4 regions of the Glutamicibacter sp. PAEs-4 genome follow, and region 2 is predicted to be linked to each of the others. Evidence: riboswitches for the same ligand, from Rfam matches in the RefSeq annotation. Region 2 holds a riboswitch; each other region holds the start of a gene.
The links. Region 2 has a riboswitch for thiamine pyrophosphate ahead of thiC (phosphomethylpyrimidine synthase ThiC). Riboswitches for the same ligand answer to the same signal wherever they lie in the genome.
Positions count from the first base shown of each region.

Region 1: another riboswitch for thiamine pyrophosphate. It lies ahead of thiO (glycine oxidase ThiO); the one in region 2 lies ahead of thiC (phosphomethylpyrimidine synthase ThiC).
Region 3: another riboswitch for thiamine pyrophosphate. It lies ahead of thiM (hydroxyethylthiazole kinase); the one in region 2 lies ahead of thiC (phosphomethylpyrimidine synthase ThiC).
Region 4: another riboswitch for thiamine pyrophosphate. It lies ahead of ACR9WD_RS12465 (ECF transporter S component); the one in region 2 lies ahead of thiC (phosphomethylpyrimidine synthase ThiC).

Region 1 is NZ_CP195017.1:2,316,447-2,323,773, forward strand. It holds gene typA (translational GTPase TypA) at 1-1,823, opposite strand, end outside; gene ACR9WD_RS10880 (GNAT family N-acetyltransferase) at 1,971-2,513, opposite strand; gene ACR9WD_RS10885 (ThiF family adenylyltransferase) at 2,574-3,719, opposite strand; gene ACR9WD_RS10890 (thiazole synthase) at 3,716-4,537, opposite strand; gene thiS (sulfur carrier protein ThiS) at 4,540-4,785, opposite strand; gene thiO (glycine oxidase ThiO) at 4,782-5,909, opposite strand; TPP riboswitch at 5,907-6,011, opposite strand; gene ACR9WD_RS10905 (DUF4440 domain-containing protein) at 6,091-6,504, shown strand; gene ACR9WD_RS10910 (GNAT family N-acetyltransferase) at 6,541-7,050, shown strand; gene ACR9WD_RS10915 (mechanosensitive ion channel) at 7,132-7,327, opposite strand, start outside.
Region 2 is NZ_CP195017.1:2,482,510-2,489,836, reverse strand. It holds gene ACR9WD_RS11785 (pyridoxal-phosphate dependent enzyme) at 1-255, shown strand, start outside; gene ACR9WD_RS11780 (cystathionine gamma-synthase) at 283-1,440, shown strand; gene ACR9WD_RS11775 (hypothetical protein) at 1,531-1,947, opposite strand; gene ACR9WD_RS11770 (DEAD/DEAH box helicase) at 2,256-4,148, shown strand; gene thiC (phosphomethylpyrimidine synthase ThiC) at 4,239-5,981, opposite strand; TPP riboswitch at 5,977-6,084, opposite strand; tRNA gene ACR9WD_RS11760 (tRNA-Thr) at 6,362-6,433, opposite strand; tRNA gene ACR9WD_RS11755 (tRNA-Thr) at 7,005-7,076, shown strand; tRNA gene ACR9WD_RS11750 (tRNA-Met) at 7,124-7,200, shown strand; gene ACR9WD_RS11745 (GTP pyrophosphokinase) at 7,295-7,327, opposite strand, start outside.
Region 3 is NZ_CP195017.1:47,388-54,714, reverse strand. It holds gene ACR9WD_RS00285 (amino acid permease) at 1-962, opposite strand, end outside; gene ACR9WD_RS00280 (aldehyde dehydrogenase family protein) at 1,042-2,475, opposite strand; gene ACR9WD_RS00275 (hypothetical protein) at 2,565-4,094, shown strand; gene ACR9WD_RS00270 (GntR family transcriptional regulator) at 4,091-4,459, shown strand; TPP riboswitch at 4,494-4,588, shown strand; gene thiM (hydroxyethylthiazole kinase) at 4,578-5,372, shown strand; gene thiE (thiamine phosphate synthase) at 5,365-6,006, shown strand; gene thiD (bifunctional hydroxymethylpyrimidine kinase/phosphomethylpyrimidine kinase) at 6,003-7,327, shown strand, end outside.
Region 4 is NZ_CP195017.1:2,635,454-2,642,780, forward strand. It holds gene cls (cardiolipin synthase) at 1-771, opposite strand, end outside; gene ACR9WD_RS12455 (aminodeoxychorismate lyase) at 937-1,812, shown strand; gene ACR9WD_RS12460 (ATP-binding cassette domain-containing protein) at 1,809-4,136, opposite strand; gene ACR9WD_RS12465 (ECF transporter S component) at 4,133-4,741, opposite strand; TPP riboswitch at 4,804-4,924, opposite strand; gene ACR9WD_RS12470 (DUF4235 domain-containing protein) at 5,000-5,251, shown strand; gene mnhG (monovalent cation/H(+) antiporter subunit G) at 5,312-5,713, opposite strand; gene ACR9WD_RS12480 (monovalent cation/H+ antiporter complex subunit F) at 5,713-5,979, opposite strand; gene ACR9WD_RS12485 (Na+/H+ antiporter subunit E) at 5,982-6,611, opposite strand; gene ACR9WD_RS12490 (Na+/H+ antiporter subunit D) at 6,620-7,327, opposite strand, start outside.

The DNA of each region.
Region 1 (7,327 bases), 170 kb from region 2:
ACCTCAACGCACTCGTCTTCGCGAGCGAATTCAAGCGACTCTTCCAGGGTCAGGGTGCGTGGCGGGGTCAGGTTCTCGAAGGAATCCGAGGAAGCTGCACGCATGTTGGTGAGCTTCTTTTCCTTGGTGATATTCACGTCCATGTCATCGGCGCGCGAGTTCTCGCCCACGATCATGCCCTCGTAGACCTCTTCGGTTGGCTTCACGAAGAAGCTCATGCGTTCCTGCAGGTTGATCATCGCGAATGGAGTCACCACGCCGGCACGGTCGGCCACGATCGAGCCGTTGATGCGGTACTCGATGGCGCCTGCCCACGGCTCGTAGCCTTCGGCCAGCGAAGCGGCAATGCCGGCACCACGGGTTTCGGTCATGAATCGGGTGCGGAAGCCGATCAGGCCACGTGCTGGAACCATGAATTCCATGCGAACCCAGCCGGTACCGTGGTTGGCCATGTCGGTCATGCGGCCCTTGCGCGATGCCATCAGCTGGGTGATAGCGCCCAGGTACTCTTCCGGCACGTCAATGGTCATGCGCTCCATTGGCTCGTGGACCTTGCCGTCGATCATCTTGGTGACAACCTGCGGCTTGCCAACGGTCAGCTCGAAGCCTTCGCGGCGCATCTGCTCAACGAGGATGGCCAGTGCCAGTTCGCCACGACCCTGGACTTCCCAAGCGTCTGGACGCTCGGTTGGCAGGATGTTCAGCGAAACGTTGCCGATCAGTTCCTTGTCCAGGCGATCCTTGACCTGGCGTGCGGTGACCTTGGCGCCCTTGACCTTGCCAGCCAGTGGCGAGGTGTTGATGCCGATGGTCATGGAGATCGCAGGTGGATCAACGGTGATCAGCGGCAGCGGCTTAGGGTTCTCCAGGTCGGTGAGGGTTTCGCCGATCATGATGTCTTCGATACCGGCGACTGCAACGATCTCGCCCGGTCCGGCTTCTTCAGCTGGAACGCGGGTCAGGCCCTGGGTGGCCAGCAGTTCGGTGATCTTGACCTGCTTCATGGTGCCGTCCTGGCGTGCCCAGTTGACCTGCTGGCCCTTGCGCAGGGTGCCGTTGATCATGCGCAGCAGTGCAAGACGGCCGAGGAATGGCGAAGCGTCAAGGTTGGTGACGTGGGCCTGCAGGACTTCACCCTCGGTATAGGTCGGCGCAGGAACGTGCTTGATGATGGTCTCGAACAGCGGCTCAAGATCTTCGTTGTCAGGCAGTGTGCCGTCAACTGGCTGGTTCATCGATGCGTAGCCGGCCTTGCCCGAAGCGAAGACCACGGGAACGTTCAAGATGGCATCCAGATCCAGGTCCGGAGCTTCGTCAGCCAGGTCGGAAGCCAGGCCGAGCAGCAGATCCATGGAGTCGGAGACGACGCCGTCGATGCGGGCATCGGCGCGGTCGGTCTTGTTGACCACGATGATCACTGGCAGGTTGGCGCCAAGCGCCTTGCGCAGCACGAAGCGGGTCTGCGGCAGCGGACCCTCGGATGCGTCGACGAGCAGGACAACGCCGTCGACCATGGACAGGCCGCGTTCAACCTCGCCACCGAAGTCGGCGTGGCCCGGGGTGTCGATGATGTTCATGGTCATCTTCTTGCCCTCGGCCGCTGGGCCGCTGTAGAACACGGTGGTGTTCTTGGCAAGAATGGTGATGCCCTTCTCGCGTTCCAGCTCACCTGAGTCCATCACGCGGTCTTCGGTTTCACCATGGCTGTCGAATGCGCCGGTCTGCTGGAGCATGGCGTTGACCAGGGTGGTCTTGCCGTGGTCAACGTGCGCCACAATGGCTACATTGCGAAGTTCATCGCGAGTAATGGTGTTTGCTGACATGCGTGAAGGCTCACTTCCGCTCGAGAAATTGGGTCTGTGGAGTCGGGGCCAAAGTCGACCCAACAATCCAGTTTACGCTCTCGAGACTAATAGTCTGTTGATCTGTGTCAGAACATACAGGAATTTCATGTACCGGTCGCGAGAAATTCAGCGGATCGACTGGGTAGGTATCCAAAAACGCAGCGTGCCGGCGCCATGGCTGGCTTCAATTTCCGGAAGCTTGGCGTCCAGCAATCCGCCGCATTTTTCAATGGTCGATCTTGAACCGATGTTATCGGAAGCACAGGTAACCAGTGCGCGCTCAATTCCTGATTCGCGCAGTTCCTGCAATCCGAATCTGCACAGTTGCTGTGCCACACCACGGCGACGATACTCGGGAACTACACCATAGCCGATATGCCCGCCGTAATGAAGCAGGCCCTCGTTGAGCTCATACCTCACAGATACACGGCCCACCAGTTCCCCGTCGTCGAAGGCGGCAAACAGCGCCGAGCGAACCCATCCTTCGGGGATGTGCTCGCCACGGCGCCCTGCCTTCATCCGGTAGGCATAGTCCTCCCAAGCCTCAGCGGAAGTCCAGGTGGGCAAGAACTCGAAATCATCGCCAAGCATCAAATGATGGGCATCGATTGCCTGCTGTTCGTCGCCGATTTCCAATTCACGGATCTCCAGCGCAATTCCCATAGCCATGGCGCAAGTATGCCAGAGCTGGGCCGGCTCCAAGAAGCGCAGGCACTGCAAGGCCGGGCGCTAGTAGGCCACCTGCTGCCCCTGAACCTGCCTGGCCCATTCCACGGTGCCGCCGCTGAGGCTGTACACCTGGACGGCTGGCTGCAGATCCGGCCTGGCAATCCGCGCCGCCTGCTGTGAACGGACACCCGTTTTGCAGACGAACACGATCGCCGAGGCACCCTGCGCGAGCCCTCCCAGTCCTTGTTCTTCCAGTTGCGCGAGCGGGAGGGGCTGGCTGTGCGGGATCGCAATGATCTCGCGTTCCCAGGCTTCACGCACATCCACCAGCAGCACCGGTTCCTCCGCTTCAAGGTCCGCCAGTTGCTCAACGGAAATTTCCGGAACATGCCCATCGACAGCGCAGGACGCTGGCTGGTACTCGGCCAGCCGGCTCACCGGTTCGCGTTGCGGGTCCCTGGCAAAGTCGAGTGTTCGCACACTGGCTTCCCGTGCATCGTAGAGCCAAAGTTTTCCGCTGAGCGTGGTGCCGATTCCAGTGATGAGCTTCAGGGCCTCGGTGCACATCACCGAGCCGATGACGCCGCACAGGGCGCCAAAGACCCCGCCCTCGGCGCAGCTGGGCACGGAGTCCGCATCGGGGATTTCAGGGAAAAGGTCGCGCAGCATCGGACCGGTGCGCGGGTCGAAGACGGACACCTGCCCGGAGAATTGGAACAGCGTCCCCCAGACCAGTGGGGTGCCGGTGATTTCTGCGGCGTCGTTGGACAGGTAGCGCGTGGCGAAGTTGTCGCTGCCGTCGATGACCAGGTCGTAGTCGCTGAAAAGTGCCACTGCGTTGGTCTCATCCAGTTTGCCATCCACGGCGATAACCCGGACATTCCGGTTCTGCTCGTGGGCCATCCGGCGGACCGATTCCACCTTCAAGCGGCCTACGTCCTGTTGCCTGTGCATGGTTTGGCGTTGCAGGTTGGACAGTTCAACCGTGTCGTGGTCCACGACCCCGAGGGTGCCGATCCCCGCGGCGACCAGGTAGCTGGCAATGGGGCTGCCCAGTCCCCCGGCTCCGATTACCAGCACCTTGGCATTGGCGATCCTGCGTTGCCCTTCTTCGCCGACGCCGGGAAGCGACAGATGCCGGGAATAACGCGCCAATTCTTCCGGTGCCAGCTCCGGCCCCGGGGCTACCAATGCTGACTGGTTCACGAGAAGTCACCGACCAGGGTCTGCATCATGCCTTCGGTGGGCGAGGATGCCAGGGCGGTGTCGCGGCGCGGGATCCGGCCCGCGAGCCGTGCGGCTCGTCCTGCACGCACCGCATCCTTCATGGCCATCGCCATCAGCGGCGCGTTGTGCGCCCGGGTCACCGCACTGGCCAGCAGCACGGCATCGCAGCCGAGCTCCATGGCCAGGGCGGCGTCAGAGGCGGTGCCGACTCCGGCGTCCAGGATGACCGGCACCTGGGCCCGGGAGACGATGGTGGAAATATTGTGCGGGTTCAAGATGCCCAGGCCGGATCCGATTGGTGCGCCGGCTGGCATGATGGCCGCAACACCGGCGTCCTGGAGGCGCTGGGCAAGGGCAGGATCATCGTTGGTGTAGGCAAAGACCTGGAATCCGTCGGCGACCAGCTGTTCGGTGGCAGCGTGCAGCTCCAGCGGATCAGGCAGCAACGTGTGCTCGTCCGCAATCACTTCGAGCTTGATCCAGTTCGTTTCCAGCGCTTCGCGGGCCAGGTGCGCGGTGAGGATCGCGTCGCGGGCGGTGAAGCATCCAGCGGTATTCGGCAGCGCAATCACGTTGTTGCGCTGCAGCAAGTCATACACGTTGGACTCGCCTGCCGCCGAAAAGTGTCGGATGGCCACGGTAGTCAGTTCGGTTCCAGAGGCCTGCAATGCGCTTTCCAGGGTGGTCAGCGAACTCGCTCCCCCGGTGCCGAGGATCAAGCGCGAAGACAAGGTGCGTCCTGCAACCTGGAATGGATCGCTGTTGATGTCCAGTTCGGTGATGTTTTGCGTGTCCACGCCTAGCCTCCCTGGGCTGCGGTAACGAGTTCGATGCTGTGCCCTTCGGCCAGCGTGTAGCTGTTCCAGGCGCTGCGCGGGATGACAGCGCCATTGACCGCGGCGGCTATTCCAAGCTTGCTGCCGTCCACGGCCGCCGAGTTGCTATCCAGATCCTTGCCGATCTGCATGCTGATGAATTCGCGAAGGGTGATTCCTTCGTCCAGGTTCAGTTCCCGGGAATTGAACTTGATGCCAATGCTTTTCATGGGTGCTGCTCCGTTCGGTGGGTGGTCTGGGTTGCTGTGGCGAAGCGGTGTGGATTCACAGCCTGATGCAACGGATGGGTTTCAGAGCCGTGAATGAGATCAGCGGTGAGTGTTGCGCCCAGCGGAGCCAGCAGCACTCCGTGCCGGGAGTATCCGGTGCTAAGCACCAGGCCCGGGTCAATGCGCCCCAGCAGCGGACGGTCATCGGGAGTGGCGGGACGGGCCCGGGCAGTTGCCTCGTTCAGCGTGCAGTCGCTGATGCCGGGTATGAGCTTTCGCGCATTGTCCAGCAGCAAATGCATGGCTCCGATGTTCACTGCAGGCTGGCGGTCTTCCCGGACGCTGGCTCCGAGCACGAGGCTGCCGTCCTTTCTCGGCACGAGATACACCGGCTCCCGGTGCACGATGCCGCGGATGGTCCGGGTGATCAATGGCGGACCGGCTGGCCCCTGGATCCGGAGAATATCTCCGTAGACGGGGCGCACCGGCACCCGGTCCAGGCCGTCAATGGTGCCCAGTCCGGTGGCCACGATGGTTTGATCCGCTTCGAGGATCTTGCCCGATGCGGTGCGTACCGCGTTGGTTCGGCTCCCGTCGCCCACCAGCGCCTGCGCCCGCTCCTCGATCAGGCGGCCACGCAGGTGATCAAGCAGGATTTTGACGACTGACCGTGGGTCGACTTGGTGGTCATCTTGGCATAGGACTGCGCCTGCTATATTCGCGGCCAAGGCTGGTTCGAGTTTGCGGGCTTGGCTGGGCAAGAGCTTTTCCGCTGACAGGCCGAGGGAGGCTTGCAGTTCGGCCAGCTCATGCAGGGCTTCGCGGTCAGCCGGTTCGGCCGCGACGACGAGGGTTGAGTTCTGCAGGTAGTCCGGGCGTTGCCCGGTCACGGATTCGATGCGCTCAATGAACTTTGGATAGGCGGCATTCGAGGCGGCAAGCAGCTCGTGAAGCGGGCCATGGCCCCAGACCGTTTCAGCTGCCGGGGCCAGCATTCCGGCTGCCGCGTAGCTTGCACCTTGGCCTGGTGCTGGATCGATGAGGGTGGCAGTATGTCCCCGTGATTCCAGTTCGAACGCAACTGACAGGCCGATGATTCCGGCGCCAACAATATTCACATGCACGAGAGCACGCATCCTTCCTACGGCGGCATGACCCGCATCAGGTGTAGCGGTCGGCTCGGTGCCCTCTCAGCCTGGTCGATTCAGGCTCCCGCGGAGTACTGCGATTATAGGCATGATCCAGCTCATAAAGTCGAACTGGAGCAACCGCAGCTCCGTCATCTTCTGTGATGTACTAGTTGACATGGCATCTCATGACTTCCCCCGCGTGCTTCCCCAGGGATCTGCGTTGTCCAACACGATCATTTCGTTGGAGCAGGAGCTCTTGGAAACCAGCCAGCGCCATAGCCGAAGGCAATTGGAACGGTACTTGCATCCGCAGTTCTCCGAAGTGGGTGCCAGCGGCCGTGTCTACGATCGCGAGTCGATCATTGCCCAGCTGGCCCAGGAGCCGGAACGGGATTCCGGATCTCGGGAAGTCGGCAGCCCCGTGGCAATCCAGGTTGCCGATCAAGCGGTGCTTCTGCGCTGGAGGTTGCTATCGGGATCCGCCAGCGAGCGCAGTTCGCTGTGGATCCATGAGCAGGATCGCTGGCAGCTGTTCTTCCATCAGGGCACGCCCGCTGCGCGGCAGCTTTCTTTTGCAGAACCGAACTAGGCCGCATTAGTCGACGACGATTTCTCGGTTCGCAGGCTGCGCCAATCGGATGCCGAAGCTGTTTTCGAAGCCTTTTCCTCCAATGCCGATATGGATCGCCAAGGAGATGCCGACACTCCGGAAAAGGCCGCATCGTACGTGCGTGCCCTGATGGAGGCCGGCGAACGGCAGCAGGCTTTGGCCATCGCCTATCGAGACCGGCTGGTCGGTTTGGTCTGCGATACTGTCGATCCAGCCAATCAGAACGCATGGGTTTGGTATTGGATGAACCAGGACTACCGCGGGAGGTCTCTGGCCACTCGCGCAGTGGCTACTTTGGTGAACCACCTGTTTGGCGAGCTCGGTTTGTACCGTTTGGAACTAGGTCTTCGGGCGAACAATCCTGGATCGAAGCGTGTTGCCGAATGCAACGGGTTCCTGCGCGAGGGTGTCGAGCGCGGTAAGTTCCTGGTTGCTGGAGAACGCGTTGACGTGTACGCCTACGCGCGGTTGCGGACTGATCAGGTCCCCGACGTAGTGCCGTTGCCGTGGAGCACGCAGCCGTAGCTTGGCGGGCAACAAAAAGTCGCGGAATCCGGTTTCGGGTTCCGCGACTTTTTATCTGTCCCTCAGGTTTAGTGATATTGGCTAGATGCCTGGAGTTGATGCCGGCGGCGTCGAATCCGGGCCGTCGGTGGCCTGATTGGCCTCGATCTTTTTCAGCGTGCGAGCCGCAGCATCGCGGCCACCAAGTCCAAAGGCCAGCGCCGCGGCCAAAGCCGCGCCAATGACGATTGCACCGAAGGCCATATTGATGATCGAATCAGCGATACCCATGTACTTC
Region 2 (7,327 bases):
CTGCCTGCGCGAATCGGCGAGATCCGCGGCGTAATCGGTGCCAGCGACATCACCGACGCGCTGCTGGCCGGTGCAGAACCAACCAGCACGCTGGCAGATCTGGGCGACCTGGCAATGCCATTCATTGGCACCGCAGACACCCCGGAGCATGCGCAAGACTTGCTCAAGAGCCACCCGGCCGTGCTGCTGACCAAGGGCGGCGAAGTGATTGCCGCGGCCACCGCAGCCGACCTTCTGGCCTACACCACCCGCTAGAGACTTCACCACAAAGGATTGATATCGATGACTGAAAACCATCAGGGCGCAAACACCCGCTTTGTCCACACGGGCCAGGAATTCGAACCGGTTACCGGCGCGGTAGTTCCGCCGCTGCACTTCTCCTCCACCTACGCGCAGGACGGCATTGGCGGCCTGCGCAACGGCTACGAGTACGGCCGCGGCACCAACCCGACCCGCGACTCGCTGCAGGCGCAGCTGGCCGGCGCCGAATTCGGCAACTACGCTTTCTCCTTCAGCTCGGGCCTGGCCGCCGAGGATTCGCTGATCCGCGCCATCCTGCGCCCGGGCGACCACATTGTGCTGGGCAACGACGTCTACGGCGGAACCTTCCGCCTGATTGACCGCGTCCTGGGTGCATGGGGCATCGGCAACACCCCGGTGGACATGGGGGACGAGGCGGCCCTGGCCGCTGCCATCGAGAAGAACAAGGCGAAGCTGGTGTGGGTGGAAACCCCGTCCAACCCGATGATGAAGATCACCGACATCGCGAAGGTCGCAGAGATTGCGCATGCTGCCGGCGCACTGCTGGTCGTGGACAACACCTTCGCCAGCCCGTTCCTGCAGCAGCCGCTGACCCTGGGGGCCGACATCGTGGTCCACTCGACCACCAAGTACATCGGTGGCCACTCCGACGTGGTGGGCGGCGCGGTGATCGTCAAGGACGCCGAGCTGGCCGAGAAGATCGGCTTCATCCAGTTCGCCGTGGGCGCCGTTTCCGGTCCCATGGATGCGTTCTTGACCACCCGCGGCCTGAAAACCCTGGGCGTGCGCATGCGCACCCACTCGGAGAACGCCGCGCAGGTGGCCCAGTGGCTGCGTGAACGCAGCGAGGTCGAGCGCGTGCTCTACCCGGGCTTCGAAGACCACCCGGGCCACGAGATTGCCAAGAAGCAGATGTCCGGCTTCGGCGGCATGGTCTCCGTGCAGTTCAACGGCGGGGAATCGGCAGCCCGCAAGATTGCCGAGAGCACCAAGCTGTTCACCCTGGCTGAATCCCTGGGCGGCATCGAGTCGCTGATGAACTATCCGTCGGAGATGACCCACGCTTCGGTGAAGGGCACCGAGCTGGCAGTTCCAGTGAACCTGCTGCGCCTGTCGGTCGGCATCGAAGACCCTGCAGATCTGATCGAAGATCTGGAGAAGGCCTTCACCAACCTGTAAATGCGCATGACGCAAAGGACCTGGGTTCTGCTGCCCGCCAAGGGCAGCAGAACCCAGGTCCTTCGTGCATTGAACCGGGTTCCGGTCCGGCTACCGGCGGCGCTTGGCCGGCTTGGGATCGACGATCTTGAAGTACCTGTTGCTCGCCGGCATCCACATCAGCACCACGCTGAACATGATGATGGCGGCCAGCAGCGAGTATCGTCCGAACCGCAGCAGCAGCGGCAGTGCGGCAATCAGTCCCAGCCAGGACAGCTGGGCGCGCGCTGCCCGGTCGCCGGTGAACAGCCGGTATCCCAGCACGCCGCAGGCGATGCCCGCTGCGGCGAAAAAGACCATCAGCGCAATGCTGCCGAAATCCAGTGCGGAGTCCCGGCTCTGCTCATAGGCCAGGAAGCCGCCGAAGCCGAGAAAAAGCACTCCGGCCAACAGCCAGAGCATCTGGGCGACGAACAACCCGCCGGGGGTGGGCTCATCGGGACGTCGTGGAAAAAGTGGTTTCTTCACGTGCTTAACCCTACGTGCTCTGGCGCGGTGCCCGATCTCACACGGCTTCGACACTGACAACTCAGTGCCGTTCAAGCTAGCATTAAGTGTTCGCGAACATCAGGGTATCCCTCTCGCATCCAGCCCAATTTTTGAGGCTGGAGCCTTCTCGTGTTGTATTTTCCGCAAAGTGTGTGCGGGTCTTTATGTCATAGGGGAGCGCTTGATGAGCGTGACTTGTATCTGACTGTGCAGCCTATACGTCGTTTCTTTGGGGACGGCCAAGGCCTATCCCCAAACGAATGAGGTAATTCTTCGTGTCTTCTGACATGCCCGTAAACACCAACGACAACCAGACCCCGGAAGAGCCAACCGTGCTCTTCTCCGAGCTTGGCTTGGATGCCCGCGTGCTTGCATCGCTTGCCGACCTTGGCTACGAGAAGCCATCGCCAATCCAGGCAGCGACCATTCCACTGCTCCTCGAAGGCCGCGACGTTGTCGGCCTGGCCCAGACCGGTACCGGCAAGACTGCTGCTTTCGCACTGCCTGCCCTGTCCCGCATGGCCGAACTGGCTGACACCAACGGTCCAGCCAAGACCCCGCAGATCCTGGTCCTGGCTCCAACCCGCGAGCTGGCCCTCCAGGTCGCCGAGGCCTTCACCTCCTACGCCAAGTACCTGCCGAACTTCACCGTTCTGCCCGTGTACGGCGGCTCCCCATACGGCCCGCAGCTCAACGGCCTGCGCCGTGGCGCACAGGTCGTCGTGGGCACCCCAGGCCGTGTGATCGACCACATCAACAAGGGTTCCCTGGACCTGTCGAACCTGCAGTACGTGGTGCTGGACGAGGCCGACGAAATGCTGCGCATGGGCTTCGCCGAAGAGGTCGACAAGATCCTGGAAGCGACCCCGGAAGAGAAGCAGGTTGCCCTGTTCTCGGCCACCATGCCACGCACCATCCGCCGCATCGCTTCGGAATACCTGCGCAACCCGCAGGAAGTCGCCGTGAAGTCCAAGCAGTCCACCGGCACCAACATCACCCAGCGCTTCCTGCAGGTCATGGGCGCGCACAAGCTTGACGCCATGACCCGCATCCTCGAATCCGAGGAATTCGACGGCGTGATCACCTTCGTGCGCACCAAGATGGCTACCGAAGACCTGGCCGACAAGCTCAAGGCCCGCGGCTTCACCGCTGCCGCCATCAACGGCGACATCCCGCAGCAGCAGCGCGAGCGCACCGTGGAGAACCTGCGCTCGGGCAAGATCGACATCCTGGTGGCTACCGACGTGGCGGCCCGCGGCCTGGACGTCGAGCGCATTTCGCACGTGATCAACTTCGACATCCCGCATGACACCGAGTCCTACGTGCACCGCATCGGCCGCACCGGCCGTGCCGGCCGCAAGGGCGACGCGATCCTGTTCATGACCCCGCGCGAGAAGTACCTGCTGCGTGCCATCGAGAAGGCGACCCGCCAGCCGGTGACCCAGATGCAGCTGCCGTCGCTGGATTCGGTCAACGACCGCCGCATCCAGAAGTTCACCGACCGCATCGACAAGACCATCAGCGGCCAGGACCTGACTACTTTCCGCGAGATCGTGGAGAAGTTCGCTGCCGAGCACGAGGACCTGGACCACCTGGAAATCGCGGCTGCACTGGCTTTGATGGCCCAGGGCGGACGCCCGCTGCTGATGACCGAACCGGTCATGTCGCCTGCGAAGAAGGCCCGCATGGATCGCCCGGAGCGTGGCGAACGCGGTGAGCGCGGTCCACGTGCCCGCAAGACCGCTGCCGAGGGCAACGCCATGTACCGTCTGGCAGTTGGCCGCCGCAACCGCGTGCAGCCAGGCTCGATCGTTGGCGCGCTGGCCAACGAGGGCGGCTTCGATTCTTCGGAAATCGGCGGCATCGACATCCGTTCGGACCACACCCTGGTGGAGCTGCCAGCAGAGCTGAGCAAGGACCAGTGGCGTGCACTGTCCAAGACCCGTATTGGCGGCGAAGCCATCGATCTCCAGCTCGACAGTGGCCGCAGCCCGCGCCGTGACGACGATGGCGACCGCGGTGGTTTCCGTGGCAGCCGTGGCGGCTACGGTGGTGGACGTGGCGGCCGTGGTGGATTCGGTGGCGGACGCAATGGCGGACGTGGCGGATTCGGCGGCGGACGCGGTGGCAAGGACCGCTACAGCGATTCGAACCGCAGCGGTGGACGTCGCGACTACTAAGCCTGCAGCGCACAGCTGAATAGCACTGGATGACGCCCTTGGGGCAAGCCGAAAGCTTGCCCCAAGGGCGTTTTCGCATGCCCGGGCTAATTACTCGGCAGGGGTCCCGACGGGGATCTCGTCCCCGAGATAGACCGTGCCCCCGCTTTCCAGGAACTGCCTGCTTTTCTGCGCCATCCCGGCCAATGCCGCCTGCGCCTCGGCCGAGCCGTATTCGTCGCGGATATCCTGGGAAATGCGCATGGAGCAGAATTTCGGCCCGCACATGGAACAGAAGTGGGCAGTCTTCGCAGGCTCGGCCGGCAGCGTCTCGTCATGGAATTCCTGCGCGGTGACCGGATCGAGGGACAACGCGAACTGGTCATTCCAGCGGAATTCGAAGCGAGCCTTGCTCAGCGCATCATCCCGTGCCGTGGCACCCGGATGCCCCTTGGCCAGATCTGCCGCGTGCGCCGCGATCTTGTAGGTGATCACCCCGGTCTTCACGTCATCCCGGTTGGGCAGCCCCAGATGCTCCTTGGGGGTGACATAGCAGAGCATCGCGGTACCGTAGCGGGCAATCTCCGTGGCGCCGATGGCGCTGGTGATGTGGTCGTAGCCCGGCGCGATATCGGTAACCAGCGGGCCCAGGGTGTAGAACGGGGCCCCGTCGCACAATTCCTGCTGGCGCTCCACATTCTCGCGCACCAGATGGAAGGGGATATGCCCCGGGCCCTCGACCATCACCTGCACATCGTACTGCCAGGCGCGCTTGGTCAGCTCGGCCAGGGTATCCAGCTCGGCGAATTGCGCTGCGTCGTTCGCATCCGCGATGGAGCCCGGGCGCAGCCCGTCGCCCAGCGAGAAGGCCACGTCGTACTGAGCGAAGATCTCGCACAGCTCATCGAAGTGGGTGTAGAGGAAATTCTCCTGGTGGTGCGCCAGGCACCATCCGGCCATGATGGAGCCGCCGCGCGAGACCATGCCAGTGACCCGGTTGGCGGTCAGCGGGATGTAGCGCAGCAGCACACCGGCATGGATGGTCATGTAATCCACGCCCTGCTCGCACTGCTCGATAACGGTGTCGCGGAAAATCTCCCAGGTCAGCTTGTTGGCTTCGCCATTGACCTTCTCCAGCGCCTGGTAGATCGGCACGGTGCCGATGGGCACGGGGGAGTTGCGGATGATCCATTCGCGGGTGGTGTGAATGTCCTCTCCGGTGGACAGGTCCATCACTGTGTCGGCACCCCATTTGGCGGCCCACTGGAGCTTGGAGACCTCTTCAGCGATGGAGCTGGTCACCGCCGAGTTGCCGATATTCGCATTGATCTTGACCAGGAACGCCTTGCCGATGATCATCGGTTCGGATTCCGGATGGTTGATGTTTGCCGGGATGATGGCTCGTCCGGCGGCGAGCTCGCTGCGCACCAGCTCGACATCGCATTCCTCGCGCAGCGCCACATAGCGCATTTCCGGGGTGATGACCCCGGCGCGCGCATAGTGCATTTGCGTCACGCGGGCTCCCCCAACGGCCCGCAGCGGAGGGGCCGAACGTCCAGCCCATTCCGCGCTGGCCGTGCCGCGGCGGACCGCTGAGCGCCCGTCGTCGTGCAGATTGCGCTCGCGGCCGGCATAGGTTTCCACATCCCCGCGCTCCCGGACCCATCGCTCGCGGAAGGGTGGCAAGCCCTGGGTCGGTTCGCTTCCCGGTCCGCTGGTGCGATACACCGACAGCGGCTCGTTGGGCTTTCCATTGGGGGAGTCTGCCAGATGGATCTGCGTGACGGGAACAGAAATTCCCGCAGATTCGCGGTAGGCAAGGGTGTGGGCAGGGTGCTGTTCAAATTGTTCCACTTGGAAACTCACTTCCTTCGCCGGCATTACCCGGACAGGTTCAACGGTCGCGGACGGCGATAGCCCGATCTCAGCCCTTGCCAGGGCACCCGTGTGGTCGCGAACAACTTAGCACGCTTGGGAGGAGGAAACGCAAATCCAGTGGTCAGAACAGTGACATCAAGTCAGGATGCGGGCACTGGCCCCGGCGGCAGGAGATAGTTTCTGGAAGCGATCAGTCTCTTGCGGCGCGAATCCGGAATCTGGGAAAAAGGGCGTGGCAGATAACTGGCGAAGCAGCGCGGGCGCAGGCTGAAGCGATGGCCGCGCGATGGGGCACTGAGAGCGGTAGATAAGCGAAAAGAGAAGCAATCTGGAACCAGATTGCTTCTCTCATTTCGAGCCCCCTGCCGGAATCGATCCGGCGACCTCGTTCTTACCAAGAACGCGCTCTACCACTGAGCTAAGGGGGCAACAGGTAAATACTTTACACAGGTTTTCGAGGTTTGCAAAATCTGCCGGGGATTTGTTGCTGACATCACAATGTTCCTAATCAAGGCGGAAATGGACGTCGGTGAACCTAGGGGGATTCTGCGCCCGCAATAGCTTGCCTTCATGCCACTGAATTCCGGTTGCCGCACGTGGTGGAGAGTTCACCCACCGGATGTCGCGCACCCAGCCGGATGTCGCGCACCCAGCCGGATGTCGCGCACCCTTCCGGACGACCCGTGGCCCTGGAGTTCGGGGGGTAGGGGGAGTGTTCTCTTCTGGAGTATTTGTGTTGGAAGATTTGCCGGCTGCCTCAAGGGAATTCGGCGCGGAACTCTATCCTGTAAGCCTGAGCGAAGCGGCGATTGACTGCGAGGGGCAACCCAGTGAGCATCGTCACCAGAACACTTTTTGTCCCAGCCTTCGTCCCTGATTGCCTTCAAGGTCTCGCTAAAACCGTTTTGACTAGCAGTTTTATGGAAATCTCCGGGCGCTTTCCAGATCGGTTTGCCGATTTTTCTTTGCCGGGAAATGCGTGTAGAGTATTTACTCGTTGCCCCCTTAGCTCAGTGGTAGAGCGCGTTCTTGGTAAGAACGAGGTCGCCGGATCGATTCCGGCAGGGGGCTCTGAGTGAGAAGCTTTCTTGGCTTCTACTGGATTGTTTCTCACTTGTGGCGGCGTAGCTCAGCTGGTTAGAGCGCACGACTCATAATCGTGAGGTCCCGGGATCGAGTCCCGGCGCCGCTACCAAATCAAAGATCCTCAGCTTCGGCTGAGGATCTTTTTTTGGTTTCCGGGTTCGAAACGGTCTTCAGCGGACCTTGAGCGCTAAAGCCATTAAGGCTTAGTTGTCGGCACACTTTTCGGGGCCTCTGGT
Region 3 (7,327 bases), 1.1 Mb from region 2:
TAAAGCATGCGCGCAGAGGCATATAGGCCGGAGTTGCCCGCCGAGAGGATGGCCGAGAGGATCACCGCATTCATCAAGGCCGCGGCGAAGGCCACGCCTGCCCGCTCGAAGACGAGGGTGAATGGCGAGGTGGTGATATCCGATGCCTCGGAGGAGAGCAGCGAAGGATCCAGGTACGGGATCAGCATGCCAATCACGAAGATCGCGCCGATGTAGAACAGCATGATCCGCCAGAAGATCGCCTTGATGGCCCGAGGGATGTCGCGCTTGGGGTTCTCTGCCTCTCCGGCGGCCACGCCGATCAGCTCCGTGCCCTGGAAGGAGAAGCCGGCAATCATGAACACCGAGACGATCGACAGCCAGCCGCCGACGAATGGAGCTTCGCCCTCGGTCCAGTTGCTGAAGCCTGGAGTGGAGTCGCCCAGGATGCCGAAGATCATCGCGACACCGCAGATCAGGAAGACGACTACGGTGATGACCTTGATCGCAGCCAACCAGTATTCGCCCTCGCCAAACGCCTTGGCGGACAACGCGTTCAGGCCGGTGAGCAGCGCCAGGAAGACGGCAGCCCAGATCCATCCCGGGGTATCCGGGAACCAATAGGACATGATGATCCCGGCGGCTACCAGTTCGGCAGCCACGGTGATTGCCCAGTTGAACCAGTAGTTCCAGCCGATCGCGAAGCCGAAGTGGCGGTTCACGAAGACCGTTGCGTAGGTCTGGAAGGACCCGGCGACCGGAAGGCGGGCGCTCATTTCCCCCAGTGACTGCATCAGGAGCAGCACCATCAGGCCAATCAGCGCATAGGCCACCAGCGAACCGCCGGGGCCTGCTTGCGCAATGGTGCCGCCGGAAGCGACGAAAAGTCCGGTACCAATCGAGCCGCCAATGGCAATCATCTGCATATGGCGAGCTTTGAGGCCACGCTTCAGACCGTCTTGGGACGGTGCGGGCTCAGTCATGCGTTACATCTCCTGATGCTTGAAAATTTCCAACCTATCAATCCAAGCACTCTGACAAGCCACAACGCTATGAACCGCGCTACAGTAAGCGATCAATAATCTTTCGCTTAGCCCATGAATACGGAGGATATATTGCGCTCAGGGTGTCAACTACCGTCGTTTTGTTGAGTTCAGAGCGCATCTGCGAAAGCCGCTCGAATCCGTGCCTGCCATGGTAGGCCCCCATCCCGCTCGGTCCGATGCCGCCAAAAGGCAGGGTTGGAACGACCATCTGGGCCAGCGGGGCATTATGAACGATTGAGCCGGCGCGCACCCGGTCGGAGAAGATCGACTGCAGCCGCGGGCTTTCGCTCATCAGGTAGGCAGCCAGCGGAGACGGCCTCCGGGCGATGAATTCGAGGGCCTCCTCGAAGCTTTCCACCTCGATCACTGGAAGAATTGGACCGAATATCTCCTCGGTCATCAAGCTTCCTTCAAGATCCGGATTGCGCATGATACTCGGTACGATGCGCAGTGTTTCCTCGTCATATTCGCCCCCGAAAACCACCTCGCCCTGCTCGAACATCGACAACAGCCGGTCGAAGTGCTTGCGGCTGACGATGCGGCCGTAGTCCGGGTGGGTCAACGGCTCCTTGCCGTAGAAGCTGGTGATGGCCTGGCCCAGGCGCTGGATGAGCTCAGTGGAGTCCCCAATGCTCAAGACATAATCCGGGGCCACGCAGGTCTGACCGGAATTCATGAATTTGGCATAGGCGAGGCGCTTTGCCGAAGCCAGCGAATCGTTTTCCACCACGGCCGGCGATTTTCCGCCCAATTCCAAAGTGGTTGGCGTCAGGTGCTTTGCCGCCGCGGCAGCCACGATCTTGGCCACGCGTTCACCGCCGGTGTAGAAGATATGGTCCCAGCGGGCGGCAAGCAGCTCGGTGGAGGTGTCCACTCCTCCCTCAACGACCGCATAAACACGTTCATCCAGGTAGACCGGGAGGAACTTGGCCAAGACGCCCGAGGTGGCCGGAGCCAGCTCGGATGGCTTGATCACCGCGGCGTTGCCGGCGGCAATGGCCGCGACCAGCGGTGCGAGTACCAGCTGGACCGGGTAGTTCCAGGCGCCGATAATCAGCACGACGCCCAGCGGACGCGGCTCAACCTTGGCCATGGCCGGCTGCAGGGCCAGCGGAACTTTGACGCTGGTGGAATCCATCCATTCAGCGAGGTGGCGTTGGGCGAAATCTATTTCTGCGCGCACCACGTCGATCTCGGAGAACTTGGCCTCGGTGGCGCTCTTGCCCAGGTCTTCAGCCAGGGCCTGGACGAAGTCTTCGAGATGCTCGTCGAGCATCTTTTCCAGGGCCTTGAGCTGTTGCAGGCGGAAGCGTCGCGGATGCGTGATCCGGGTGTCAGCAGAACGCCGCAAATGGCTCAGAACTGTTGCGATGCGCGATGGATGCTCGTCCACCGGAGGTGCGGAATCGCCGACCGGTTCGGGCAACGGCGTGGAAGTAAACAGACCCATGTTTTGAGCGTACGGCAACGAGGCGGATATTCACTGATTAATTCGCGAAGGGATTCAATATGTATCAAATAGTTGATACATTAATGGCCATGAGCCAGATCCCGGCGAGCGCCATATCCATCGCTTTCGTTGGCGCAGTCATATACCTGTGGTTGCGCTCCGTGGCGCATCGGCGTGAGGCACCGGCTATCGTCCGCGCCCAGTCGCACTCATTCTGGTGCGCATTGATCGCATTCTTCGCTTCGACTTCGTGGGATCTGCCTGAGACGTGGCGCATTCCCATGAACGGGACCGATTCGAGTTCGGTTTTCGCTGCAGCTCTCTCGCCGGGAATCTGGATTCTTCTCGTTTACCTCATTGGCTTGTTCACCTGGCCCAAGGAACTCCAGCCGGTGCGCACCGCCTCACTGGAGGCGCGCACCCTGGCGACGCCGTTCCCGAAGTCCCTGGGGATTTTCGTCGCGCTGTTGCTGCTGGCCGCGGTGGGGTTGCTGTGGCCTGCTTCCCGCGTCGAAGGGAGCGTTGGCATCCCAGAGTCGGAAACCACTATGTTCGATTCTGATGGCAGCTACTCCTACACCTCTGCGGGCCCAACCGATGGCCTGCTGCCCGGAAACCAAATGCTCCCGGTCTTCATCGTGGCTCTGGCAGGTATCGTCGTGGCCGCCGGGGTGATTGCAGCAGTGATCCTGAACCGGCGCCCCTTGGCCGGCATCACCGCCGAAGACAACCAGGCCTTGCGCACGGTATGGCTCAACCGGTTGCTGCGCAATACCGGTATCGTGCTGCTGGCATTTTGCGTATCGGTGGCCAATTACTCGCAGGGCTATTCAACCGGTGGACCGTACGAGTTATTGAACTATGGCGCCCTTGCGGTGGCTCTTACGCTGTTCTTCTGGGGTCCGCGCACCACATTCTCGGCTCACTCCACCACCAGGGAACGGACCGCCTTCTCGCGCTTGCGAGATCAGCTCTTCGCATTGCAATACACCACGGCTACCCTTGCATTGCTCGCCGTTGCCATCGGCTGGTCATTCCTGCCCGTGGATGAGGAATTCCGGATGCCGACCAATGAACGAACTACGTGGATCCTGGTGCTCTTTGCCGGTGCGGCATTGCTCTACATCGTGCTCAATACGCTGTATCTGGGCTACGCCAGCAAGGTGGCTCGGCAGGCGAGTGCAGCACCAAAGCATCATGCACCCCTGCCCTTGTGGTCCTACATCGCCGCTGGCTTGCTGGTTGCCATCTGCGCTTACCTGCTATTGGATCCACCGCTGGAGACGCTGTGGGGGTTCGCTCCTCCGAACCGGGGACTAGTCATCGGGCTGTTGCTGCTGCTTGCGGCGGCGCATATGGGCTTCATCTGGTCCTGCCGCCGGGCGACTATTCCCTGGGCCGTCTCGCCAGCTGAAGAAATCTGGTATCGGCGGGTTCTGGAGCTGCGGTCGATGCGCGTTGCCACCAGCGCTGTGCTTGCCATGCTGCTGATTGGCTACGGCTTCCCTGCAGGCCTGGGGCTGTTTGCACTTCTGGTCTTCGTTGTCCCAGCGGTGATTTTCCTGGAGCGTCCTGGTACCGCGATGGTGCGTGCACAGCAGCCGACAGCAGCATCATGAGCACACAAATCAGTGTCGACCTCGCGGCGGCCACTGCACCCTACGAGCAGATCCGCTTGCAGATCGCCTCGCTGATCACCCTGGGAGAATTGCCCGCAGGCAGCAAGCTGCCCACCGTGCGCGCACTGGCCACCGACCTCGGCGTTGCTGCCGGAACGGTAGCGCGCGCCTACAAGGAACTGGAAGCCGAAGGTCTGATCACCTCCCGGCGGCGGGCCGGCACAGTGGTCAACGAACGGCTTCGGCCGGTGGATGCCAGCGAAGACCTGCTGGCCGCGGTGGATCACCTCTGGGCGCTGGCAGCCGCCCAGCAGGTCGATGCGGCCACGCTCAAGGCCTTGGTGGCGCGGCGCGAGCGTAAGTAACTTGTCCTTGGAACCGCTTGTGCGTACGCTCTATGGCAGTGACACGGGGTGTCGGAACAACCGACTGAGATGAGACCCGTTGAACCTGATCTAGTTCACGCTAGCGGAGGGATGTCGCATGGCTTTGCATGCAGTTGCCCAAGAATACCGGCAACAATCACCTTTGGTTTTCTGCCTGACCAACACCGTCGTAGCAAATTTCACCGCCAATGTCCTGCTGGCATCCGGCGCGTCCCCGGCCATGACGGATCTGCCCGGAGAGGCCGGCCCCTTCGCAAAGGCGGCTTCCGCCGTCTTGGTGAATCTGGGAACTCCGAGCACCGAGCAGCTGGCCGCCATGGAAGAAGCCGTGCAATCGGCGAGCGCAGCAGGCACCCCGTGGATCCTTGATCCGGTAGCGGTCGGCGCCCTGCCGGTGCGCACGGATTTTGCGCGGCGCATTGCCAGGCAACGCCCGGCCCTGATTCGCGGCAACGCCTCGGAAATCCTGGCACTGGCCGGACGGCAATCGGCTTCACGCGGTGTCGATGCCTTGGATGACGTCTCTGCCGCCTTGGCGGCTGGACGCGATCTGGCCCAGCAGCATGACTGCGTGGTGGCCATTTCCGGCCAGTCCGATGCCATCATCGATGCCGCGCGGACAGTCCTGGTGCACACCAACGGCATCGGCTTGACGCGGATCACCGGCGGCGGCTGCGCGCTGGGCGCGTTCTGCGCCGGCATGATTGCGGTCCACGATGACCCGTTCGAGGCCGCCATCGCGGCCCACGGCTTCTACGGGCTGGCCGCTGAAAAGGCCCTGGGAAACAGCACAGGTCCGGGCAGCTTCGCCGTCGCATTCATTGATGCGCTCTCCGCAACCGATCCAGAAGAACTTAAGACTTTGAAGCACGAGGAACTGAACCATGCATGATTACGGAGCCTACCTGGTAGCCAATACTGCCAGTTGCACCCCGCGCAGCACCCTGGAAGTGATCGAAGGCGCCGTCGCCGGAGGAATCCAGTGGATCCAGCTGCGCGCCAAGGATGAAACCGCCCGGGAATTCTTCGAGCTGGCCTGCGCGGCCGCCAAGCTCACCGAGGGCAAGGCCCAGTTGCTGATCAATGACCGCATCGACGTCTACCTCGCGGCGCGGGCTGCCGGTGCGGCCGTGAACGGCATCCATATCGGGCAGAAGGATGTGCCGGTGCAGTTGGCCCGGCAGATCATCGGCGAAGGCGTCATCGGACTGAGCGCTTCCAGCGATGAGCAACTGTCCCAGGCGAACAAGGACGCCGCGGTCATCGACTATCTCGGTGTGGGGGCCGTCCGCGCCACCCCGACGAAGAAGGACCATCCCACTCCCCTGGGCCTCGACGGCTTTGCGCGTGCCACGACGCTGGCCTCGCTGCCCTGCGTGGCAATCGGCGCCATTACCCACGAGGACGCGGCAGCCATCCGTGCCGGCGGCGGAGCGGGCATGGCAGTGGTCCGCGCCATCTGCAATGCAGAGGATCCGCAGCAGGCCAGCGCGCAGCTCGTTTCGGCATGGGAGGCCGCCAAATGAACATCTTGTCCATTGCAGGATCCGATCCTTCCGGTGGCGCCGGAATCCAGGCGGATCTGAAGGCCATTGCCGCCAACGGCGGCTACGGAATGTGCGTGATCACCGCCTTGACCGCGCAGAACACCCATGGGGTGTCCGGGGTGCAGGCGATCAGCGGCGATTTCGTCCTCGCCCAGCTTGAAGCCATCAGCGCGGATATCCGCATCGATGCAATCAAGATCGGGATGCTCGCCAACGCCGAGGTGATCCGCGCAGTCACCGGCTGGCTGGACACCGTGGATGCTCCGGTAGTCCTGGACCCGGTCATGGTGGCCACCAGCGGGGACCGCCTGCTGGATGGCGAAGCGGCGCTCGATTCGCTGCTGGACCGGGCCACGGTGATCACCCCGAACCTGCTGGAACTGGCCAGCCTGCTGCGCGAGCCGGTAGCCGCATCATGGGATGAGGTGCTGCGCCAGGCCCAGCGCCTGGCGGCCAATCACGAGGCCCTGGTGCTGGCCAAGGGCGGGCATCTGGCCGGGGCGGACTGCCCCGACGCGCTGGTAGCAGCGGACGGGGTGCTCTGCGAGCTGCACGGTGCGCGCCATGCCACCAAGAACACCCACGGCACCGGCTGCACCCTCTCCAGCGCCCTGGCCACCCGCTTCGCGGCCACCGGAGACTGGACCGCCGCTTTGGAGCAGTCCAAGGCGTATCTGTCGGCGGCAATTGCGGCGGCCGACCAGCTGCAGGTGGGCAGCGGGCACGGCCCGGTCAACCACTTCGCCGGGTTCTTCGCCGGCGCTGATCCGATGGCCGGCTGGTGGGAGGACATCGCGGACCTGCGTGCGGGCATCGACGAGCTGGCGTTCATCATGCAGCTGGCCGACGGCAGCCTGGAACGCGAGAAGTTCGAGTACTACCTGGCCCAGGACGCCCTGTACCTGCAGCGCTACGCCCAGGTGCTGGCGCAGGCCAGCGCGCTGGCCCCGGACCTGGATGCGCAGCGCTTCTGGGCCAAGGGCGCCGGCCAGATCCTCGAGGGCGAGCTGCAGCTGCACCGCAGCCACCTGGTGGAAGGGCTGGCGAACCCTTCGGCGACCACGCTGAACTACGTGAACCACCTGTCCTCCTGCACCGGGAGCTATGCGGAGCTGATCGCCGCAATCCTGCCGTGCTACTGGCTCTACCAGGACATCGGCAAGCGGCTGGCGGCGGCCAACCATGCCGGGCACCCCTACGGCGACTGGCTGGAGACCTATTCCTCCCCGGAATTCGACGAGGCCACCGCCCAGGCGATCGAGATGGTGCGCACCGCGTGGACGCTGGCCGACCCGGCGCT
Region 4 (7,327 bases), 150 kb from region 2:
GGACTCGCGCTTGTAGCCAGGTTCGATCAGGTTCTGGCTTCCGGTGAAAGCCACCTCGCCGTCAACCACCAGGATCTTGCGGTGGTTGCGCAGATCCGGGCGTCGCCAGCGCCGGCCAATCAAGTCGATGGGCAGCATCGGGTGCCAGTTGATATTGGACTTCTTCAGGCGCTTCTTGAAATCCTTGTAGCCCTTGACGCGCAAGGTCCCCAAGTGGTCGAAAAGCAATCGGACGTGCACGCCGCGATCCGCTGCCGCTTCCAGCGCATCGAGTACCGGCCCAACATAGTCCGGGTCATCGCCCATGATGTAGAACTGGATGTGCACATAACGGGTGGCCTTTTCGATTTCCAGTCGCATTGCGTCAAGCGAGGCACGGTAATCGGAAAGGACCTCAACTTGGTTTCCGCCTTCCAGCGGCATGGCACCAAGGTTGCGATTGAGCATGACCGCCGATTCGACCCATTCCTCCTGGGAATGGAATTCTTCGGGCAGCTGCATGTGGCTCGTGGCCTTCATGATTTCATCGTGAGCCCGCCGCTGCTTTTCCAACCGGCTGCGCGACAGCCGTGGATTGGCGAATAGCCAATAGGCGACAAGTCCTACCACGGGCAGGAAGAAGATGGCCAAGAGCCATGCCATTGCGGTGGTGGGGCGCCGGTTGCCCGGAACGATGCCGATCATGAAGTAGCGGACCGCAAGCTCAATCGCGACCAGCACGCTCCAGAGAACACCGCCGATCTGCAAGAAGACTTCATTGCTCGGCCACACGTAGGCACCCCCTTTGGCTATACACTCGAAGTTGGCATTTCGGCCTCTGATCTGCGATATACAGGCCAAAATCCTTCGATTAGCTTATCGAACAATCTCCTGCTTGTCTGAATCTCCGCCCGCAGAAATCACGCAGAAGACGCTGGGGTTCGATAATCTGTCTTTATGAGCTCACTTGTATTCTTGGATCCTGCCTATCCGGCCGGACGTCTTGCCGATATCACCGCACCGCAACTTCTGGTCACTGCACAGGGAGTCACGCGAGGTGATGGCATCTTCGAATCGATGCTCTACACCAACCAGGCCGTCCGCAAATTCGAAGCGCATCTGGCACGGTTGGCAATCTCTGCTGAAGTCGCAGACCTGGCCATCCCCGATTCGCGCAGCTGGTATGCCGCGGTCGACACCGCGGTGGCCGACTTCGACGCCACCGGCGGCGCCGAAGAGGCCGTGGTGAAGCTGGTCGCTGCACGCGGCGAGCACGACAACGATCCCGCCATTTGCTGGGTCACCGTCACCCCGGCACCGGCGCTGGGCAAGGAACAGCGCGAAACCGGCGTGGATGTCCTGCTGCTGGACCGCGGCTACGACTCGAAGCTGGCAGAACGCGCACCATGGCTCATGATGGGCGCCAAGACCCTCTCCTATTCGATCAACATGGCCGCCCTGCGCTACGCGCACAAGCACGGCGCCCATGACGTCATCTTCACTTCGGCTGACGGCATCATCCTCGAAGCTCCGACCTCAACCGTGCTGGTTGCCCAGCGCGATGGCGAGACCAAGCGGCTGCTCACCCCGATGCTGGAAACCGGCATTCTGCCAGGCACCACGCAAAGCGCGATCTTCGATGCGGCGGCGCAGGACGGCTGGGAGCTGGGCTATGGCCCGCTTCGCCCTGAAGACCTGTACCAGGCCGACGGCGTGTGGCTGGTGTCATCGATCCGCCTGCTCACCCCGGTGCGCACCATCGATGCCAAGCCGTTGCGGCTGGACGCCGAGCTCCATGAGGAGCTCAGCGCCCTGAGCGACGCAATCCGCTAGGACCACACCAGGTTGTAGGTCCCTGCCAGCACGGCCGCAGCCATGGCGGTCGTGCCAAGCAGGATTCCGGTTGCCAGCACCATGCCATCACGCCAGGTGAAGGTGGCCGTGCGAATCCAGGTGCGCTTGGCCGTGCCGAACCCCTTGGCCTCCATCGTGGTTGCCAGCCGTCCGGCGCGGCGTATCGCCTGCACCAGCAACGCCAGCACCTGGCCGAGGGTTGCCCTGATGCGCTGGCCCACGGTGCCGAAGTTTCCGACACCGCGAGCACGCCGGGCCAGGGTGAGCGTGGTGAATTCTTCCACCATCAGCCCAAGCAATCGCATGCCTGCCAGCGCCCCGAGCACAAACCGGTGCGGGACCTTCAGCTGCTGGGACAGCGCCCCGCCCAAATCGCTGGGGTTCGTGGTGGCCAGCAGCAAGATGCAAGGGATGGCCAGTGCGAAGGCGCGCAGTCCGGTGGCGATGCCGCCGGCTACCGATCCCTCGGTGATGCTGAAGGCGCCGAATTGTGCGTACACCATGCCGCTGTCCTGGCCCACCAGGGCAATGCCCCAGGCCGCGAAGATCCCGGCAAGCAGCAACGGCCACGCACGCTTGAGGAATTTCAGCAGGCTCAGCCCGGCCAGCGGGAAGAACACCACGGTCGCCAGGATAATCACCAGTGCCGAGACCCAATCCAAGGTGGTGATCAGCGGCAGCGTTGCCGCGGCCACCGCACCCAGCTTGGCCAGCGGATTGATCTTCGCCAGCCAGCTGTGCCCTACCGGCGCATCGAGCACCGGCCCTTGGCGCGGGGCATCAGCATCCGGGGTGCCGGAAGCGAGCACCAGCTGGTTGGCCTGGAGCACCGAGGCAAAATGCTCATCGTGGGTGACTGCAATGATCGCAGTGCCCTGCTGCAGCTCTTCGACCAGCAACCCGGCCAGCTCCCGCCAGGTGTTCGCATCCTGCCCGAACGTCGGCTCGTCGAGGATCAGCACCTCTGGCGAGGCTGCCAAAACGGTGGCCACGGACAGCCGGCGCTTCTCTCCGCCGGATAGCGTGAACGGATTCGCCTCAGCCAAATGCGCCAACCCCAAGCGTTCAAGCAACGCATCGACGCGCGCCTGGACCTGGGCCGGGTCGTACTTCGGCGCGTTGACGCTGCTCGCCTGCGCACGGCTGGGTGCGAAAGCCAGCTCTTCGCGGACGCTCTGCGTCACGAACTGGTGTTCGGGCTCCTGGAAGACCGAGCCGATCCGCCCGATCAGTGCACCGGCTTTCCAAGCAAACGGGGAATTGCCCAGGCCGTCGGCCAGTTGCGCGGTGGCCGTCAGCTCACCGCTGGCCGGGGCCAGCAAACCGCCCAAGGCCAGGGCCAGCGTCGATTTGCCGGCGCCGTTCTCGCCGAGAATCACCGTGGCGGTGCCCGCCTGCACTTCCATATCCACCGCCTGGGTATGCGGCGCGGTAGCCGTGCGGGCGCAGACCAGCTGCCGCGCTTCCAGCAGCATAGCTCCGGCAAGGTTCTCGGCCGGTGCCACCTGCGGAACATATCCGGGAACCCATAGCCCGGCGGCAGCCAGCTCCTGGCGCACGGGTTCTTCGGTGTACAGCTGACGCGGATCCAGGTCGTGCGCGACTCCCCCGCCCGGTTCCAGCACGATAACCCGGTCCATATGCTCTGCCCAGGCTTCGAGCCGATGCTCGACCACAACCAGCGTGGCACCGGATAGCTTCGCGGCGTTCAGCACCGCATCGCGCAACGGCCCGATGCTCTGCGGGTCCACGTTGGCGGTCGGTTCATCGAGCAGCATGAGGCCGGGTTCCATGGCCAGGATGCCAGCCAGGGCCAAGCGCTGCTTCTGCCCGCCGGAGAGCTGCTGGGTGCGGTGGTCGAAGGACAGCGCGCCCAATCCGACCGCGTCCAGCACTTCGGGGATCCGCTGGCGGATCACGCCCGGATCCATCCCGAGGTTCTCCGCTCCGAAGGCCACATCATCGGCGACCCTGCTTTGCACGACCTGGGTTTCCGGGTCCTGCTGCATCAAGCCCACCGGGTGGCTCCGGCTGAATGCATCGTTGCCATCAATCAGCAGCTGGCCGGCAAGCTGCTGATCCTCATCGGCTTCCAGCAGCCCGGCCATTGCATGCAGCAACGTCGACTTGCCGGCACCGGATGGACCGAGCAGCAGCACCTTTTCACCGGCGTGGATCTGCAGATCCAGCCCCGAGATGGCAGGTTCCTGCCGCTCCGAGTGCTGCCAGCCGAAACCAGTTGCGGTGATTGACGCTCCGCGCTGGGTCAGCGAGGCGGCATCGGAATTGGCAACTGAACTCATTTTGCGGTTTCCAGGTGTGCACGCCGGCTCGCCAGTGCGCTCAGGGCACCGGTCTTCGCCAGTCCGCGCGTGGCCAGCCAGGACAGCAGCCCGGCGATGACCAGACCGGAAACACCGGTGGCGATCACGTGGAAGATCTTCATCCCGGCGGTGTACTCGACGTAGTAGGCCAGGATGTATGCCTCGGTAATGCCGGCGAACAGGCCGGAGAACAGGCCTGCCAGAAGTGCCACGCCCAGGTTCCACTTGCGGTAGCGGAATGCCGCGAAGACCAGCTCCGCGCCCAGGCCCTGGACCAGGCCGGAGATCAGCACGGTCAACCCATAGTGCGAGCCGAGCAGCGCTTCAACCACGGCGGCCAGCAGCTCGCAGTAGAGCGCGGCGCCAGGCTTGCGGATAATCAATGCGCCGAGCACCGCGGGGAACAGCCACATGCCGGTGAGCAGCGCGGTGGCTGGAGGGAAAGCCGCGAAGGCCAGCGAAAACAGGCCGTAGCCGGCACTCCATGCCCAGAAAATGACTCCTGAAGCCACGGCGATCACCGATGCCACGACGATATCGACGACACGCCAGCCGGTACGATGCTTCGAAATTGTTTCGTTCATTGTTGGTCCTCCTGTGGAAAGGAGGGGGGATGCACGGAATGAGGGCATGCTGCGCCTATCCGCATCCGAGATGCTCGACTTCCTTCGCCGGTACTAGCCGGGGCAGGTTCGAGGGTCTGCGATCCATCGCACTCTCAGCGTCTTGCGACTTCGTAGAAGTCTGACGCTCCCCTGTCGGAATAATTACTGCTCCCCCACCATACCGCAGGTATGCTGGGCAGAGGAACGATGTGTCACGAGCTTGATCGCGAGGAAAAAATGGATAAAGTGCAGAAACTTGTCACTACCGGCATCACCGTTGGCGCGGGCATGCTCGGTGGCAAGCTGGTTGATTTCATTTGGTTGAAGGCAACCGGCAGCAAAGCGCCACGCAAGGGCACCGAGGAAGCGGCTGAAGCGTCCTTCCGCCGCGCATTGGGCTTCGCGATCGTCTCGGCCCTGGTGGCAGCGATCATGCAGACCGTGGCCGACCGCAGCGCCAACAAGGTTGTTGCCAAGTTCACCAAATAGGCTTCGGCGGCAAGCCGAGAGCGGGAGCAGTTCAGCTGAACTGCTCCCGCTCTTTTCGCATTACTTGTCCTCTGGCGCTTCGGCCTTGGACATCGGTGTTGCTCCGGTGGGCGGTGCGCCGTTGACCCTGTTGACCACAAGGCTGAGCTCATCGGAGAACAGGGTTTCCTTGGCCGCGTGCTTGGTGCGGTAGCCGGAACGGCCGATCATGTGGGCGGAAACCGGCGCTGTCAGCAGCTGCATGCCCCAAGCCAACGCGAGGACCGGGATCACCGCCCAGCTGCGCAGGTAGATGGCCAACCCGGCGAAGATCAGCAGGAAGCCGAGCACCTGCGGCTTGGTGGCCGCGTGCATGCGGGTGAGCATGTCCGGGAAGGTGAGCAAGCCGATGCCTGCGATCAAGGACATCAGGCAGCCGAGGATCAGTAGGATGGCGACGAGGATATCGAGGAAGAGTTCCATTAGGCATTCCTCTGATCCGAGACGAAGCGTGAGACGGTCACCGAGCCGATGAAGCCGAGCATGCACGCGGCAACCACGAACAGCAGGTAGTCGGTGTGCTTGTGCAGCACCATCTCCAGGCACAGGGCGGCGGAGATGATCAGCAGCATCACGTCCAGGGCAAGCACCCGGTCTAGGATTGATGGCCCCTTGGCAACCCGGATCAGGCAGGCGATGGCACCCAGCCCGAGCATGATGCCGCAGATCCAGATGACGATATCCAGCATGTTTATCCCTTCCTCGCAGCGAAGTCCGGTCCGCATTCGCTCTTGATCGCCTCGTACTCGTCACGGCTGCCGATGGCCATGATCAGCCGGCGTTCGATGTCCCGGATAGCTGCCCGTGCCGTCTCCACATCCTCCGGCGACTGGATGTCGATGTAGTGCAGGTACAGGGTCGACGAGCTGCGGTCCACGTCGATCACGAAGGATCCCGGGATCAGCGTGAGCACGTGGCCCACGGTCATCACGATCAGGTCCGAGCCGGTGCGCAGCGGGACGGCGATGATCGCGCTGCGGGTGTTCTTCCCGCGGACCATTGCCAGCCAGGCCACGTGGACGCTGGCCGCGACAACCTGACCGAGGAACCAGATGAACAGCTTCACGCAGTACCAGAGGTTGATCCGGCCCGAAAGGACCACCGGCGGCAGCGGGAACAGGTTCACGATCACCAGCGCAATGACCGCCCCGAAGATCATGTTCGCCAGCGAGAAGTCCTGCCAGAGGGCGCCCCAGACGAAGAGCAGCAGCAGCAGGAGCGGCCATTCCTGCTTGAGTGTTGCACGGTGGCGCACGCCGGAGGTATCCAGCGCATCATCGATGCGCTGGTCGCGCGGTTCAAAGTTCTTGTTCGGCATCATCCCTCCAATCAGAATGGCAAGATCGAGCTGATATATGGTTCGCGGGCGATCAGCTCAGCGGCCACCCGCTCGCAGAATTCGAAGATCGGCCCGGCAAAGACGGTCAGGGCGATGCCCGCCAGCACCAGCGAACCGGTGGCATAGCGCATGCCCCAGGGCAAGGAGTGGGCTTCCAGCTGCTTGGCCAGCTTCAAGCCCAGGCGCGGGTTCTGCGCACCGCCGGCCAGCGTCTCGTCGGCGACCTGCGTCGCTTCGGCCACCAGCTCCTGGTTGGGCACCTCGGCATCGGCGGCACGGCGCCAGAACACGCGGGCCCACACGCGGATGATCGCCAGCAGGGTCAGCAGGCTGGTCAGCAGCCCGGCGCCGATCACTACCCAGGTCAGCGGGTCGGCGTCCTGCGCGGCAGCATGCAGCAGCCCGAACTTGCCCAGGAACCCGGAGAATGGCGGGATGCCGCCAAGGTTGATGGCCGGGATGAAGAAGAGCAGGGAGAGCGCCGGGGACAGCTTGGCCAGCGAACCGAGCCGGGTGACATTCGAGCTGCCGGCACGGCGTTCGATCAGGCCCGCCACCATGAACAGCGAGGTCTGCACGATGATGTGGTGGCCGACATAGTAGATGGTCGCGGCGATGGCCAGCGGCCCGCCCACTGCCACGCCGAAGATCAGGTAGCCGATGTGGCTGGTCAGCGTGAAGGAGAGCATGCGCTTGAA